2 regions of the Weissella sp. ESL1139 genome follow, and region 1 is predicted to be linked to the other one. Evidence: predicted binding sites of a transcription regulator. Region 1 holds the regulator's gene; the other holds the start of a gene.
The links. The regulator CtsR, encoded in region 1, represses protease genes until heat stress. The targets are predictions, from matches to a motif close to TTGGTCAAAAAAGGTCAAANA.
Positions count from the first base shown of each region.

Region 2: the regulator CtsR is predicted to act here: its motif matches at 4,094-4,114, upstream of ACSYSF_RS06605 (ATP-dependent Clp protease ATP-binding subunit).

Region 1 covers NZ_CP196375.1:1,497,584-1,505,590, reverse strand. The annotation lists gene atpD (F0F1 ATP synthase subunit beta) at 21-1,421, shown strand; gene ACSYSF_RS07445 (F0F1 ATP synthase subunit epsilon) at 1,439-1,855, shown strand; gene ACSYSF_RS07440 (deoxynucleoside kinase) at 1,998-2,651, shown strand; gene serS (serine--tRNA ligase) at 2,662-3,945, shown strand; tRNA gene ACSYSF_RS07430 (tRNA-Leu) at 4,375-4,457, shown strand; tRNA gene ACSYSF_RS07425 (tRNA-Thr) at 4,478-4,550, shown strand; tRNA gene ACSYSF_RS07420 (tRNA-Gly) at 4,557-4,629, shown strand; tRNA gene ACSYSF_RS07415 (tRNA-Arg) at 4,661-4,734, shown strand; gene ACSYSF_RS07410 (CtsR family transcriptional regulator) at 4,896-5,372, shown strand; gene ACSYSF_RS07405 (ATP-dependent Clp protease ATP-binding subunit) at 5,374-7,866, shown strand.
Region 2 covers NZ_CP196375.1:1,342,419-1,350,425, reverse strand. The annotation lists tRNA gene ACSYSF_RS06625 (tRNA-Gln) at 38-109, shown strand; gene alsS (acetolactate synthase AlsS) at 378-2,063, shown strand; gene budA (acetolactate decarboxylase) at 2,120-2,836, shown strand; gene ACSYSF_RS06610 (zinc-binding alcohol dehydrogenase family protein) at 2,960-3,967, shown strand; gene ACSYSF_RS06605 (ATP-dependent Clp protease ATP-binding subunit) at 4,176-6,242, shown strand; gene ACSYSF_RS06600 (LysM peptidoglycan-binding domain-containing protein) at 6,514-7,992, shown strand.

The DNA of each region.
Region 1 (8,007 bases):
AACGAAGGAAGGAAACGACAATGAATACCGGACAAGTTGTTCAAGTCATTGGTCCCGTTGTCGACGTTGCCTTTCCATCGGGAACAAAGATTCCAGAAGTTAACAATGCTTTGACTATCGATAAAGGTGATCAAAAGACATTAACTGTTGAGGTTTCTTTGTCTTTGGGTGATGGTGTCGTACGAACGATTGCCATGGATTCAACAGATGGATTGCAACGTGGAATGACGGCAACTGACACTGAAGAATCAATCAGTGTACCTGTTGGTGAAGATACGTTGGGTCGTGTGTTTAACGTCCTAGGAGAACCAGTTGATGGTGGTAAAGAACTAGGGGATGATGTGCCACGTGATCCAATTCATCGTGATGCACCAGCATACGACGAACTATCAACGTCAACAGAAATTTTGGAAACTGGTATCAAAGTTATTGACTTATTAGCACCATATGTTCGTGGTGGTAAGATTGGTCTATTCGGTGGTGCCGGTGTTGGTAAGACGGTGTTGATTCAAGAATTGATTCACAACATCGCACAAGGTCACAATGGTATTTCTGTCTTTACTGGTGTGGGTGAGCGTACCCGTGAAGGTAATGATATGTACTATGAAATGCAAGGATCAGGTGTTTTGAAGCAAACCGCCATGGTCTACGGTCAAATGAACGAGCCTCCTGGTGCACGTATGCGTGTTGCCTTGACTGGTTTGACAATTGCCGAGCATTTCCGTGATGTCAATGGACAGGATGTGCTATTGTTTATCGATAACATTTTCCGTTTCACGCAAGCTGGGTCAGAGGTTTCTGCCTTGCTAGGACGTATTCCATCAGCCGTTGGTTATCAACCAACGTTGGCTACTGAAATGGGTCAACTACAAGAGCGAATCACTTCAACTAAGAAGGGATCAGTTACATCAATTCAAGCCGTTTACGTGCCTGCCGATGACTATACTGATCCTGCGCCTGCAACGACATTCGCGCACTTGGATGCAACGACTAACTTGGAGCGTTCTTTGACGCAACAAGGTATCTATCCAGCCGTTGATCCATTAGCTTCAACTTCAACTGCTTTGGCACCTGAAATTGTTGGTCAAGAGCACTATGATGTTGCTACTGAAGTACAACGTACTTTGCAACGTTATCGTGAATTGCAAGATATCATTTCTATTTTGGGAATGGATGAATTGTCTGATGAAGAGAAGACGATTGTTAATCGTGCTCGTCGTATTCAATTCTTTTTGTCACAACCATTCTCAGTTGCCGAAACGTTTACAGGTCTTCCTGGTGAATATGTTTCTCTTTCTGAAACAGTTCGTAGTTTCAAGGAAATTTTGGCCGGTAATTATGACCAATATCCTGAAGATGCCTTCCGTAACGTAGGTGTCATTGAACAAGTGGCAGAAAAAGCTGCCAAGATGGCTGAGTAGACAGAGGGAGTAGTGCTATGAGTGAACACACCCTACATGTTAAGGTGGTAACGCCAGATGGTAACGTGTTCGATCATGAAACTGCATCATTGGTTGTTTTAGATACAATTGGTGGTGAAGAAGGAATCATGGCTGACCACGCACCTATTATTGCCGCAATGCATATCAGTGAGGTGAAAGTTGTTGATGAGCCAGCAAGCTTTGAAGAAATCATTGCTATTAGTGGTGGTTTTGCTGAGTTTTCTGACAATCAATTAACCATTGTCTCTGATAGTGCTGAACGTGCCGAAGATATTGATGTTAATCGTGCTAAGGCCGCTGAGGAACGAGCAAAAAAGCATTTGGATGCAAATGAAACAGATGATGTTGCACGTGCCCAATTAGCCTTAATGCGAGCAGTCAATCGTATTCACGCCGTAACTGGCAAAAATTAGATAGACATAAAAGGAGAGTGAAACGAGAGCGTTTCATTCTCCTTTTCGCGTTTATCCGCTGATAAGCAAAACTTGACGTGCTAGACTCCCTAAAATTTGATAAAATAGATTTAATATTGATTAAAGAAAGTGGGATAACAGGATGATCGTATTATCGGGAACTATTGGTGCCGGAAAGACCAGTTTAACAACCATGCTTGCACAACATTTAGGGAGCAAAGCATTATACGAGTCCGTTGATGATAATCCGATTTTGCCATTGTTTTATGAGGATCCAAAACGTTATGGGTTCTTACTACAAAATTATTTTTTGAATAAGCGTTTGGATAATATTAAAGATGCCCAAGGTAGTCAGCTAAATGTGATTGACCGTTCCATTTTTGAAGATTTGTTGCTATTCAAGTTGAATGCAGATTTAGATCGTGCCACACAGACAGAAGTACAAATTTACGGTGATTTGCTAAACAACATTATGGAACAAGTTGATTTTTCTGATGATGCGATTGTTAAGACACCTGATTTACTAATTTATATTCATGTCAGTTTTGACACAATGTTGGCACGTATTAAGAAACGTGGTCGCGATTATGAACAAATTGAAAATGATCCATCACTATATAACTATTACAAAAGTTTAAATGAACGTTACGTTGCTTGGTTTGAATCCTATGATCGTTCACCTAAATTGAGCATTGATGGTGATAAATATGATTTTGTGACAGATGAAGCAGCTGCTGAACAAGTTTTGACATTGATTGATGACAAAATTGCTGAGTTGGGTTTAAAGAATAATTAGGAGAATTGTTATGCTAGATATGAAAGTAATCCGTCAAGATACGGAACAAGTGAAGGAGCGCTTGGCTACACGTGAGGTTGACCCACAAGAAGTTGATGCCTTAGTTGCTGATGATGCTAAACGTCGTGAACTATTAGTTCAAACTGAAGACCTAAAAGCACGTCGTAATACAGTATCAGATCAAATTGGTCTAAAGAAGCGCCAAAAGGAAGATGCAAGTGATGTTATTGCTGAAATGCAAAAGGTTTCAGCAACTATCAAAGAATTAGATGAACAAGTTGCTAAACTAGATGAGCAAATTCAAGATCGTTCTTTGCATCTTCCTAACTTGCCTAATGATACAATTCCGGTTGGACCTGATGAAGATGCAAACCGTGAAGAACGTAAGTGGGGTGAAATTCCAACGTTCAATTACGAACCTAAAGCCCACTATGAAATTGGTGAAGACTTGGGCATTTTAGATTTTGAACGTGGTGCTAAAGTATCAGGTGCTCGTTTCGTTTACTATGTTGGTCAAGGTGCCCGCCTAGAACGTGCCGTTTACAACTTTATGTTGGATGAGCACCAAAAAGAAGGCTATAAAGAAATGATTACACCATACCTTGTTAAAGATAAGGCAATGTATGGAACTGGTCAGTATCCAAAGTTTATGGAAGATGCTTACCGTGTGGGAACTAATGATGATATGACATTAATCCCAACAGCCGAAGTACCTTTGACAAACTACTTCCGTGAAGAAGTAATTGATGCTGAAAAACTACCATACAGTGTGACCGCTTTGTCACCAGCCTTCCGCCAAGAAGCTGGTTCAGCTGGTCGTGATACGCGTGGCTTGATTCGTATGCACCAATTCAATAAGGTTGAAATGGTTAAATTCACAAAGCCTGAGGATTCATACCAAGCATTAGAAGACATGACAGTTAATGCCGAAACTTTGCTACAAAAGCTAGGTTTGCCTTACCACGTTATTACATTATCAACTGGTGACATGGGCTTCTCGGCAGCTAAAACGTATGATGTGGAAGTATGGATGCCACAACAAAACATCTATCGTGAAATTTCATCTGTTTCAAATACCGAAGCTTTCCAAGCTCGTCGCGCACGTATTCAATACCGTGATGAAAATGGTAAGTTGCAATTCGTCCACACTTTGAATGGATCTGGACTAGCTGTTGGTCGTACAGTAGCTGCTATTCTAGAAAACTATCAAAATGAAGACGGTACAGTAACAATTCCTGAAGTTTTGCGCCCATACTTTGGTGCAGATAAGATTGTGCCAGAAGATACACTATAAAGATAATAAAGCTAAGTCGCAGTTAATCGGCTTGGCTTTTTTGTATGGTTAGATTGCAAAGCATCCAAACACCGTTACACATCGAATCCAAAACGTCTTTGCTCACGCTCTGAGTAAACGCGCTCGCAAAAGCTGAACCTTCGATATAACGCTATTGGTCCCAATCACGTCCCTGTGCGTTGCTTCGGCCGTAATTGCTCCCAACGACGTTATACACCAGGTTCAACCCGCTTTTGCTCACGCTCTGAAAAAATAAAAAAACAATTGCAAAAATATACAAAAGATAGTAATATATATCGAGTGGTAAGGAGCTGCTAGTACATTTGCAACTTACGACAGTATTTATTTTTCAAAAAATGTGTTGACACTTGTTTGGAAATTAGATATACTATAAAAGTTGTCGGATGTCATGTTCGACTGACGTCTGTTGCGGATGTGGCGGAACTGGCAGACGCGCTGGATTTAGGTTCCAGTGCCCCTAGGGCGTGCAGGTTCGATTCCTGTCATCCGCATATCGTTTAACGATACAGAAGCCGACTTAGCTCAGCTGGCAGAGCGCTTCACTAGTAATGAAGAGGTCGCTGGTTCGAATCCAGTAGTCGGCATCTTATGCGAATATAGTTCAGCTGGTAGAACGCCACCTTGCCATGGTGGAGGTCGCGGGTCCGAATCCCGTTGTTCGCTTTCTTCCAATTGGAAGTATTTAAATGAATATGCACCTATAGCGCAACTGGATAGAGTGTCTGACTACGAATCAGAAGGTTGAAGGTTCGAATCCTTCTAGGTGCATTAATTAAAGACCATCAAGAGAAATCTTGGTGGTTTTTGTGTCAACAAAAGCGTAAATCGTACAATAAACATTAATTATAAAAAAATATTTGCTTTTAGTGGCATTGAATTGCAATGCGTTTTATAATTATGTCAATATTGGTCAAAGGGGGGTGAGCGTTATGTCCGATTCAAATATGTCTGATAATATCGAGGCATACTTGAAGCAAATTTTACAACAAGCGAATGAAATTGAGATTCGCCGTGTTGAACTTGCTCAGCGCTTTAATGTCGTCCCGTCACAAATTAACTATGTCATTAAGACACGCTTTAATACTGAAAATGGTTATTTGGTGGAATCAAAACGAGGTGGTGGCGGTTATATTCGCATTGTTAAAATGGCGTTGCGATCTGAGCCAGCTTTGATTGAAGAGATACGACAGCAACTCCCGGAGATTGTTAGCTTTAGAACAGCAACATCAGTCATGTCCTGTTTGTGCCGTGAAGATATTTTAACGCTCCATGAAAGTGAATTGATTTTGACATTATTATCAAAAGAGACACTTAATGTTGGGGATGTCACAATTCAAGGACGGTTACGAGCAAGACTGCTGCAACAATTATTGAACCGTTTACGGTTTGAAAGTGAGCGTAATTAATATGGATAATCAATATACACCAAGTGCAAAAAACGTTTTAGTCGTTGCACAAGAACAAGCAAAAAATTTTAAACATCAAGCAGTAGGTACCGAGCATTTGTTGCTAGCTTTGTCGATTGAAAAAGAAGGCATTGCCAGCAAAGTCATGCAAGAATCTGATGTGAATGATGACGAAATTAGAAGCCAGATTGAACAGTTTACGGGTTATGGTACCTTATCACGTAATGCGAAAAGTACTTATCTACCATATTCACCTAAAGCATCTGATATTATTCGTTTGGCTAATGAAAATGCTAAGCAATTACATCAAGAGCAAACAGGTACCGAGCATCTATTACTAGCACTATTGTCAGATACGACAATCTTTTCATCACGTATTTTAGCTAATTTAAATGTTAATCCTAGTGAAATGCGTCGTGCGGTATTGCGTAAACTTGGTGTGAAAGAATCACCTAAGAAACGTGATCCTCGTCGTAATAAACGCGCACAACAATCACAAGACCAAGAAGGTACGCCAACATTGGATATGTTAGCACGTGATTTGACGCAATTAGCTCGTGATAATCAGATGGATCCAGTCGTTGGCCGTGATGCTGAGGTTAAGCGTGTCATTCAAATTTTGTCACGTCGTACGAAGAATAATCCAGTACTAATTGGGGAACCAGGTGTTGGTAAAACAGCAATTGCTGAAGGATTAGCTCAACGCATTGTTGCTGGTGATGTGTCATCAGACATGAGTCATAAACGTTTGATGATGCTTGATATGGGATCATTGGTAGCTGGTACCAAGTATCGTGGTGAATTCGAAGATCGTTTGAAGAAAGTGATTGATGAAATTCAGCGTGATGGGCAAGTCATTCTATTTATTGATGAGTTGCATACGTTGATTGGAGCTGGTGGTGCTGAAGGTGCCATTGATGCTTCAAATATTTTGAAGCCCGCTTTGGCACGTGGTGAACTACAAACAATTGGTGCTACTACGTTAGATGAGTATCAAAAGTATATCGAAGCTGACGCGGCTCTAGAACGTCGTTTTGCTCAAGTTAGCGTTGACGAGCCCACACAAGCTGATGCAATTGCTATTTTGAAGGGTCTTAAGTCACGTTATGAGCAACATCATCAAGTGGCAATTCCTGATGAAGCGATTGTTGAGGCGGTTAAATTATCAGTTCGTTATATCACTGACCGTTTTTTGCCTGATAAAGCAATTGATTTAATGGATGAGGCAGCTGCTAAAGTACGAATTGATCGCATTGGTCATGAAACTCCAATGGCTAAACAACAAGAAAAGTTAATGACATTGCGTCAAGAAAAAGATGATGCGATTGAACGACTTGACTTTGAATTAGCTGCTGATTTCCGTAAAAAGGAAATGAAGCAAAAGCGTCACATTGATAAAATTTTGGATGAGCAACTTGAACAATCAGGTGATCAAAATTATGATTTGACTTTGTCAGTTCATGATATTGCCGAAGTTGTCTCTGAACAAACTGGTGTGCCTTTGACGCAGATGGAAAAGACTGAGCAAGAACGTTTGGTTAACCTAGAAAAGGTTTTGCATAAGCGCGTGATTGGTCAAGACGAAGCCGTATCAGCAATCGCCCGTTCAATTCGCCGTGCCCGTTCAGGAATGAAAGATCCAGAACGGCCAATTGGAACATTCTTGTTCCTAGGTCCTACTGGAACTGGTAAGACTGAGTTAGCGAAAGCCTTGGCTGAGGCAGTGTTCGGGTCAGAAGATAATATGATTCGTGTTGATATGTCAGAGTATCGTGAAGCATATTCAGCTAGTCGATTAGTTGGGTCAGCACCAGGATATGTTGGTTATGAAGAAGGTGGCCAACTAACAGAAAAGGTTCGCCGTAATCCTTATTCAGTTGTGCTATTGGATGAGGCTGAAAAGGCGCACCCAGATATTTATAATTTGATGCTACAAGTCTTCGACGATGGTTACATGACAGATGCCAAAGGACGCAAGGTCGACTTTAGAAACACTATCATTATTATGACTTCTAACTTGGGTGCAACTCGTTTACGTGATGAGAAGTCAGTTGGATTCGGTGCTGTTGATAAGTCATCAAACTATGAAGCTATGCGTGACACGATTATGCAGACGGTTAAAGAAACATTCCGTCCAGAATTCATTAACCGTCTTGATGAAATTGTTGTTTTCCGTTCATTGAATAAGGAAGAATTACATCAAATTGTTAAGTTAATGTCTAAGTCAGTTTTGCAACGTATCAGTGAGCAAGGCTTTACAGTTAAGATGACACCAGCTGCCGTTGATGTTGTTGCGAAGGCTGGTTTTGATCCTGAATTTGGTGCACGTCCAATTCGCCGTGCTTTGCAAACAAAGGTTGAAGATGCACTTTCAGAACAATTGTTGCTAGGTAAGATTAGTGTCAATGATCAAGTGACAATTGGTGCTAAAAATGGCGAAATTTCAATTAACGTTAAACCGTTGAAAAAAGATGTAGAAGCTGTTTCAAAATAGATTAAAAAAGTAAGCGTTGACAAGAAGTCTTTTTCTTGCTAATGCTTACTTTTTCTTGTATACTAAAGAATAGTTTAATTGTGTATAAAACAACGGCCGACAGGAAATATTGTCCCTGAAAGCCTGCATATCAACGACAAG
Region 2 (8,007 bases), 160 kb from region 1:
TGCTCGGCTAAGTGTTGTATGATGTAATAGTTGTTTTTGGGCATTAGCCAAGCGGTAAGGCAATGGTTTCTGGTGCCATCATGCACTGGTTCGAATCCAGTATGCCCAGTTTTTACAGATGCGGGAAGCGTTAGTCATTTGACTAGCGCTTTTTGTTTTGCTATAAGCTTAATGTAGTTTAATATAGTAAATATCAAATAAAATTATTGTATTTTTGTAAGCGTTATAAATGTTTATGTAGCTAGTTATCGACCGATATCAATGTTTATATGATTGTTGAATAAGTAACAGTTATACCTACAAAAGAAAGCTATAAAGCGCTACAATGAAAATATTGAAGTTTGTTGGAGTATACTATTTTAAAGAGGTAGAAGTACATGTCTGAAGAAAAGAAAACAGGTGCTGACTTAGTTGTCGACAGTTTAAACAATCATGGTGTTGATTTAGCCTTTGGTATTCCCGGCGCTAAAATTGACCGTTTGTTTGAAAAGTTGGATCACCCTAAGGCCGGTGAGAAGGCTCCTAAGTTAATCGTAACGCGTCACGAACAAAATGCCGTGTTTATGGCACAAGCATTTTCACGTATCACTGGAAAAACTGGTGTTGTTGTTGTAACGTCTGGACCAGGTGTGGGGAATTTGGCTTCAGGGTTGATGACAGCAACTGCTGAAAATGACCCAATTTTGGCTATTGGTGGTCAAGTACAACGTAAAGATTTGTACCGTTTAACACATCAAAGTACACCATCTGCAACGTTGTTTGCACCGATTACTAACTATTCAGTTGAAATTCAAGATCCAAATAATATTTCAGAATTGATTTCTAATGCTATTGCAGCTGCTAATGGTCCTAAGCCAGGTGCATCATTCGTTTCATTACCACAAGATGTTGATGAAGCTGAAGTTAATGCAACGGCCTTGCCAGCAGTTAAGCCTGCTCGCTATGGCGCTGCAGCTACTGATGATATTGCTTGGTTGGCAGAACAAATTAAGTCTGCAAAGTTACCAGTAATTTTGGTAGGTGCACGTGGTTCAGATGATGCCACAACGGCAGCTTTGCATGCTTTGTTGACACAAACCACTTTGCCAGTTGTTGAAACATATCAAGGTGCTGGTGTTATCTCACGTGAGTTAGAAGAAGATACCTTCTTCGGACGAATTGGTTTCTTCCGTAATCAAGTGGGTGACCAATTACTAGCACAATCTGATTTAGTTATCACGGTTGGTTATGATGCAATTGAATATGAGCCTCGTAACTGGAACAAGGATGCTGATTTGCGTATCGTTGCAATTGATACACAAGCAGTTCAAATTGATAATAATTTTACGCCTGAGCGTCAATTAGTTGGTACAATTGCTGATACGTTACAAGCATTGCAACAACAAATCAATGGTTATGAATTGCCTGCAGCATCACATGACAAGTTGGTCGACTTTAAGGCTGCCCTAAGAGCTGCTGAAGAACCAACATATACACCAGCTCAAGCTGACTTAAACCACCCATTGAGCATCATTAAGTCGTTGCAAGCACATATGACAGATGACATGACCCTATCATCAGATATTGGTTCACATTATTTGTGGCTAGGTCGTCACTTTAAGTCATATGTTCCTCGTCACTTCTTGATGTCAAATGGTATGCAAACACTAGGTGTTGGTTTGCCATGGGCAATGGCTGCTGCATTGGTTCGTCCTAATGCAAAGTCAGTATCAGTTTCTGGTGACGGTGGTTTCTTCTTCTCAGGTGTTGAATTAGCAACAGCTGTTCAACTACACTTGAATACGGTTCACCTTGTTTGGCAAGATAATTATCACTATGATATGGTTAAGTTCCAAGAAGAAGTAAAGTACAATGGTGAATCAGCAGGTGTTAAGTTCTCTGATATCGATATCGTAAAGTTTGCTGAGGCAGCTGGTGCTAAGGGCTTGCGTGTGGATACACCAGACCAATTGGATGCGGTTATGGATGAAGCATTTGCAACTGAAGGTCCTGTAGTTGTTGAGATTCCAGTAGATTACTCACATAACTACGAATTAATGTCACAATTAATTGAAACAGAATAAAAAATAAGGCGTCCAGATTTCTGGGCGCTTTTTATTAAAAGATAGGAGGAAATAAAATGGCAACAGTATATCAACACAGTACATTAGCTGCTTTGATGGGAAAAGTTTTAGGTGGTTCAGCTACTTTAGCAGAACTAAAAGAACACGGTGATGCTGGTATTGGTACTTTTGATGGTCTTGATGGTGAAATGATCATGGTTGATGGTGATGTTTACTATATGGACGGTGAAGGCCAAATTCATCATGTGACTGATATGGAGAAGACAGTACCATTTGCAACTGTCCATCATACTAGTGATGCAACTGAAAAAGTTTCATTTAGTGCTGGTAACATGAAGGAAATGGAATCATTGATTCATGAACGTCAATTAGAAAACACCTTCTCAGGTGTTGTTCTACGTGGTACCTTTAATCACATGAAAGTTCGTTCAGCGCCAAAGTCTGAACGTCCATTTCCATCATTGTCAGAAATCACTCATACACAACGTGAGTTTGAGAAGGACAATGTTGCAGGTGTTTTGATTGGTTATTTCTCACCTGAGTTGTATCAAGGAACAGTTGCCGCTGGTTGGCACGTTCACTTTTTGAGTGATGATCGTACCTTTGGTGGTCACGTACTTGGTTTTGATGCCAATGAATTAAATGGCGATTTAACCATTTTTGATAATTATGATTTACATTTGCCAATTCATGATAAAGAGTTCCGTGAGCACCATGTTGAAATGAACGGTCTTAAAGAAGGCGTTGCAGCAGCAGAAGGTTCACAAGATTAATTAGATTAAGATGATTAGCGATTATGAGCAGCCTAACTGTTCATAATCGCTATTTTTCTACCTATATAGTATGATAGATGTAATAAATATGACATTAGTCAACCTATATAGGAGGAGTAAACGATGACTGAATTAATGAAAGCAGTTGTAACAACTTCAGAAACTGAAGCACCATTAATTGATAAGGAAATTCCTTTACCAGTTGTGGGCGATCATGATGTATTGGTTAAAGTAGCGGCTACTTCAATGAATCCAGTTGATGGTAAACAACTTGAGGGGGCTGTTGCAACGAAGCAAGAACGTGTGCTTGGTTTTGATGCAGTTGGCGAAATTGTTACAGTGGGGGATGCTGTTAAAGATTATCACGTTGGCGACCGGATCTTTTTTGCTGGTGAATTAGGACGCACAGGAGCCAATGCAGCTTATGAAAGTGTTCGTGAAGATTTGATTGCTTTAGCACCTGAATCACTTTCTGACATTGAAGCTGCTGCGTTGCCATTAACATTTTTAACGGCTTATGAGATGCTATCTGATAAGTTTGGTATTGAAATGAAGCAAGATGGCGCCAAAGGTGAAACTTTGTTGATTATAAATGGTGCCGGTGGTGTTGGATCGATGATGATTCAATTAGCTAAATGGTTAGGCATGACCGTTATTGCAACGGCATCACGTGAAGAAAGCATTGAATGGGTCAAGGAATTAGGCGCTGATGAGGTTGTTAATCATCGTGAAGACTATGTACAAGTCGTTAAAGATTTAGGTTATGCAGAAGTGCCATATATTGCTGTCCTTCATTCGTTAGATCAACATTTTGAATCAGCCGCAGCATTGGTTGGTACATTTGGACACATCGGTGCAATTGTTCAGTCGATGGAACCAGTTCCAGTTGATTTAATTAAAAATAAAGCAGCTTCACTTGATTGGGAGTTTATGTTCGCCAAGACAAATGCCAATAAAAACGTTGCTAGTCAAGGGGATGCTTTAGCATTGTTGTCGTCATTAGTTGATAAGAAAATTGTTAAATCAACGTTGACTGAGACATTAACTGAATTATCTGCTGAAACAATTTTGGCGGCTCAAAATCGTGTTTCACAAGGGAATATGTTAGGTAAATTGGTTATCAAGTACTAGTATATACTATATTAATTTATAAAGATTGATTTTTATAATTTTTAAAAATCAATCTTTTTTATTGCAAAAAAGTTTAAAAATAATTTGCACTCTCGGTGTTAGAGTGCTAATATAGATAATGTAGATAAGGTCAAGGAAGGTCAAAGAACCTAATTGACTTTTATTGGGGAGTAATCAATATATAAAAAGATAATAAGGAGGCCGTATTATGGTACAAGATCCATTTGGTTTTTCAAATTTTGATGATATTTTTCGTATGATGAATAATGAAGCAGCACGTTCACAACAGGCACAACGTTCACAACAAGGACAACGGACGCAAATGGGCCCAGGTGGCGGTAATAATGGTCAAGGCGGTGGCTTGCTTGAGCAATATGGTATTAATTTAACTGAGCTAGCCCGTAAAGGTAAGTTTGATCCGGTGATTGGTCGTGACGATGAAATCGCTCGTGTCATTGAGGTTTTGAATCGTCGTACTAAGAATAATCCGGTATTAATTGGTGAAGCCGGAGTTGGAAAGACTGCCGTTGTTGAAGGATTAGCACAAGCGATTGTTAATGCTAAAGTTCCTGGTAAGTTACAAGGCAAAGAAGTCATTCGTTTAGATGTTGTCTCATTAGTTCAAGGAACTGGTGTACGTGGTCAATTTGAGGAACGTATGCAAAAGTTAATGGACGAAGTTGCAAAACGTGACGATGTGATTTTGTTCATTGATGAGATTCACGAGATTATGGGAGCCGGAACTGCTGGTGAAGGTTCAATGGATGCTGGTAATATTTTGAAGCCAGCGCTTGCTCGTGGTGAGTTCCAACTAGTTGGTGCAACAACATTGAATGAGTATCGTAAGATTGAAAAGGATGCCGCAATTGCTCGTCGTTTCCAAACTGTACAAGTAGATGAGCCATCAACTGAGGAAGCTTTGCAAATTATTAAGGGTATTCGTTCACGTTATGAAGATTATCATAAGGTAAAGTATTCTGATGAAGCTTTGGAAGCAGCTGTTAACTTATCAAATCGTTACATTGCTGATCGTTTCCTACCAGATAAGGCAATCGATTTAATTGATGAGGCTGGTTCAAAGAAGAATTTGTCAGTTAAAATTGCTGATCCTAAGGAATTAGAGAATAAAATTCATTCAACTGAAGCACAAAAGCAATCAGCTATTGAACGTGAAGATTATGAAAAGGCTAGTCAGTTACGTGACCAAGTTAATAACTTAGAATTACAGCTTGAAGCTGTTAAGCAACAAGCACCTCAAAATGAGGCAGCTCAAACTGTTACTGTTGCAGATATTCAAAAGATTGTTGAAGAGAAGACGGGTATCCCTGTAGGTGAATTAGCAGCTTCTGAGCAAGATCAATTACGTCACCTGGGTGATCACCTAGCTGACCATGTTATTGGTCAAGATGAAGCCACTGAAAAGATTGCACGAGCAATTCGTCGTAACCGTGTCGGCTTTAACAAAACTGGTCGTCCAATTGGAAGCTTCCTATTTGTTGGTCCGACTGGAGTTGGAAAGACTGAAACTGCTAAGCAACTTGCTAAAGAATTGTTTGGTACAACTGAAAATATGATTCGTTTCGATATGTCTGAGTACATGGAGAAGCATTCTGTTTCAAAGTTAATCGGTGCCCCTGCTGGATATGTCGGATACGAAGAGGCTGGTCAATTGACTGAGGCTGTTCGTCGTCATCCATATTCATTAATCCTACTTGATGAGGTTGAGAAGGCTCATCCTGATGTTATGAATATGTTCTTACAGATTTTGGATGATGGGCGTTTGACTGATGCCCAAGGTCATGTGGTTTCATTTAAGGATACGATTATTATCATGACATCAAATGCTGGTACTGGTGTCAAAGATACTAAGGTTGGCTTTGATCCAGATGATGATTCAAAAACAACAGGTTTGCTAGAACGTTTGGCACCATACTTCAAGCCAGAGTTCTTGAACCGTTTTGATGGAATTGTTGAGTTTAATGCTTTGTCAAAGGAAAACTTGTTGCACATTGTGGACTTGATGATTGGCGAAATGAACGATGCAATCGCAGAAAAAGACTTGCATCTTGATATGACAGATGATGTTAAGCAAGAGCTTGTAAACTTAGGTTACAACCCTGAAATGGGAGCACGTCCACTACGTCGTGTTATTCAAGAACAATTAGAAGATCAAATTGCTGATTTCTATTTGGATAATCCAGATGTAAAGCAATTACTAGCTAAGATGTCAGATGGTAAGATTGTCATTAGTGAGAATGATACGAAAAAAGATTAATCAATAAGTAGATTAAGAAAATATAAACATTTTTCAAGACAGTGGTATAAACCACTGTCTTTTTTGTATACTGTATAGCTGTTGGGACGAAATAGGACAAAAATGATAATTTATGTTTATGTAACATAAATGAAACATTAATAGAACTATTTTGAAAAGTCTCTAAAGTACAATATAGCTTGTAGTAAAAATAAAGAAATCTTTAAGAAATCATAATAATTGGTTTCTTAAGTATATAAACAACTAATTTTAGGTCTAAGGAGTACTAAATATGCACGCATCTGTAAAAAACACGCTATTAGCAACTGCTGGAGCGGCGGCAGCATTGGCAGGAAGCTCAGTCGTAGCTTCAGCTGATTCTATCACTGTTAAATCTGGCGACACTCTATACGCATTGGCACAAGCCAACAACGTTTCTGTTGATGATCTAGTTTCAGCAAACAAAATTGCTGATGCTAACTTCATCACAGTAGGTCAAAAAGTTAACTTGCCTGGTTCATCATCAGCTAAGTCAGCTGCTCCAGCAAAAGAAGCTGCAAAGCCAGCTTCAAATAATGGTTCATACACTGTTAAGGCAGGAGATTCATTATGGGCAATTGCTAACGCTAATGGTATGACTTTGGCTGAATTGTTAGATGCTAATGATGGTCTACAAGCATCATCAGTAATCTACGTTGGTGATACAATCAACCTTTCAGCTACAGCTGTAAAGGCACCAGCTGCTTCAGCTAAGGCTGCAGCACCAAAGGCTGTAGCACCAAAGTCTGTTGCGCCTAAGGCAGAAGTTAAGTCAGCACCTGCACAACAGTCAGTAGCTTCACAAGCAACCGCTGACAGTGCTGCTGCACAACAATCAGCCGCAACATCAGAAGCAAACGCTAAGGCTGCTGCAGAGTCAGCTGCCGCAACTTCAGCCGCTAACGCAAAGGCCGCCGCACAATCAGCTGCAACTTCAGCTGCAAATGCCAAGGTTGCTGCCCAATCAGCTGCTGCAACTTCATCAGCTAATGAAAAGGCTGCTGCCCAATCAGCTGCAACATCAGAAGCAAACGCTAAGGCTGCTGCAGAGTCAGCTGCTGCAACATCAGAAGCAAACAAGAAGGCCGCCGCACAATCAGCTGCAACATCAGAAGCTAACGCAAAGGTTGCTGCATCATCAGTTGCTGCACAATCACAAGCCGCTGCCTCATCAGCTGCAGCTCAATCACAAGCCGCCGCTTCATCTGCAGCCGCACAATCGCAAGCTGCTGCATCATCAGCTGCTGCACAATCACAAGCAGCCGCATCATCAGCCGCAGCACAATCACAAGCCGCTGCCTCATCTGCAGCCGCACAATCACAAGCTGCATCACAACCACAACAAGTTGCTGCACAACCATCATCAGTTTCAAAGCCTACACAAACTTCAGTTGCTTCAGCTGACGTAGCTGGGAACACATATCCATACGGACAATGCACTTGGTTCGTTAAGGGTGACTTGAGTTGGGTTGGTAATCACTGGGGTAATGCTTCAGCATGGCCAGCATCAGCTGCTGCAGCTGGACATAGCGTAAATGGTACTGCTTCAGTTGGTGCTGTTGCATACTTTGCACCAGGTGTTGGTGGCGCTAGTGGTTATGGTCACGTCGCTGTTGTTGATTCAGTTAACGGTGACGGTACTGTTACAATTTCTGAAGGTAACTATGCAGGTAAGTTGACGAACACTCGTACAATTTCTGCATCAACAGCTTCAGGTTACATTCACCAATAAAAAGCTATTATTAAG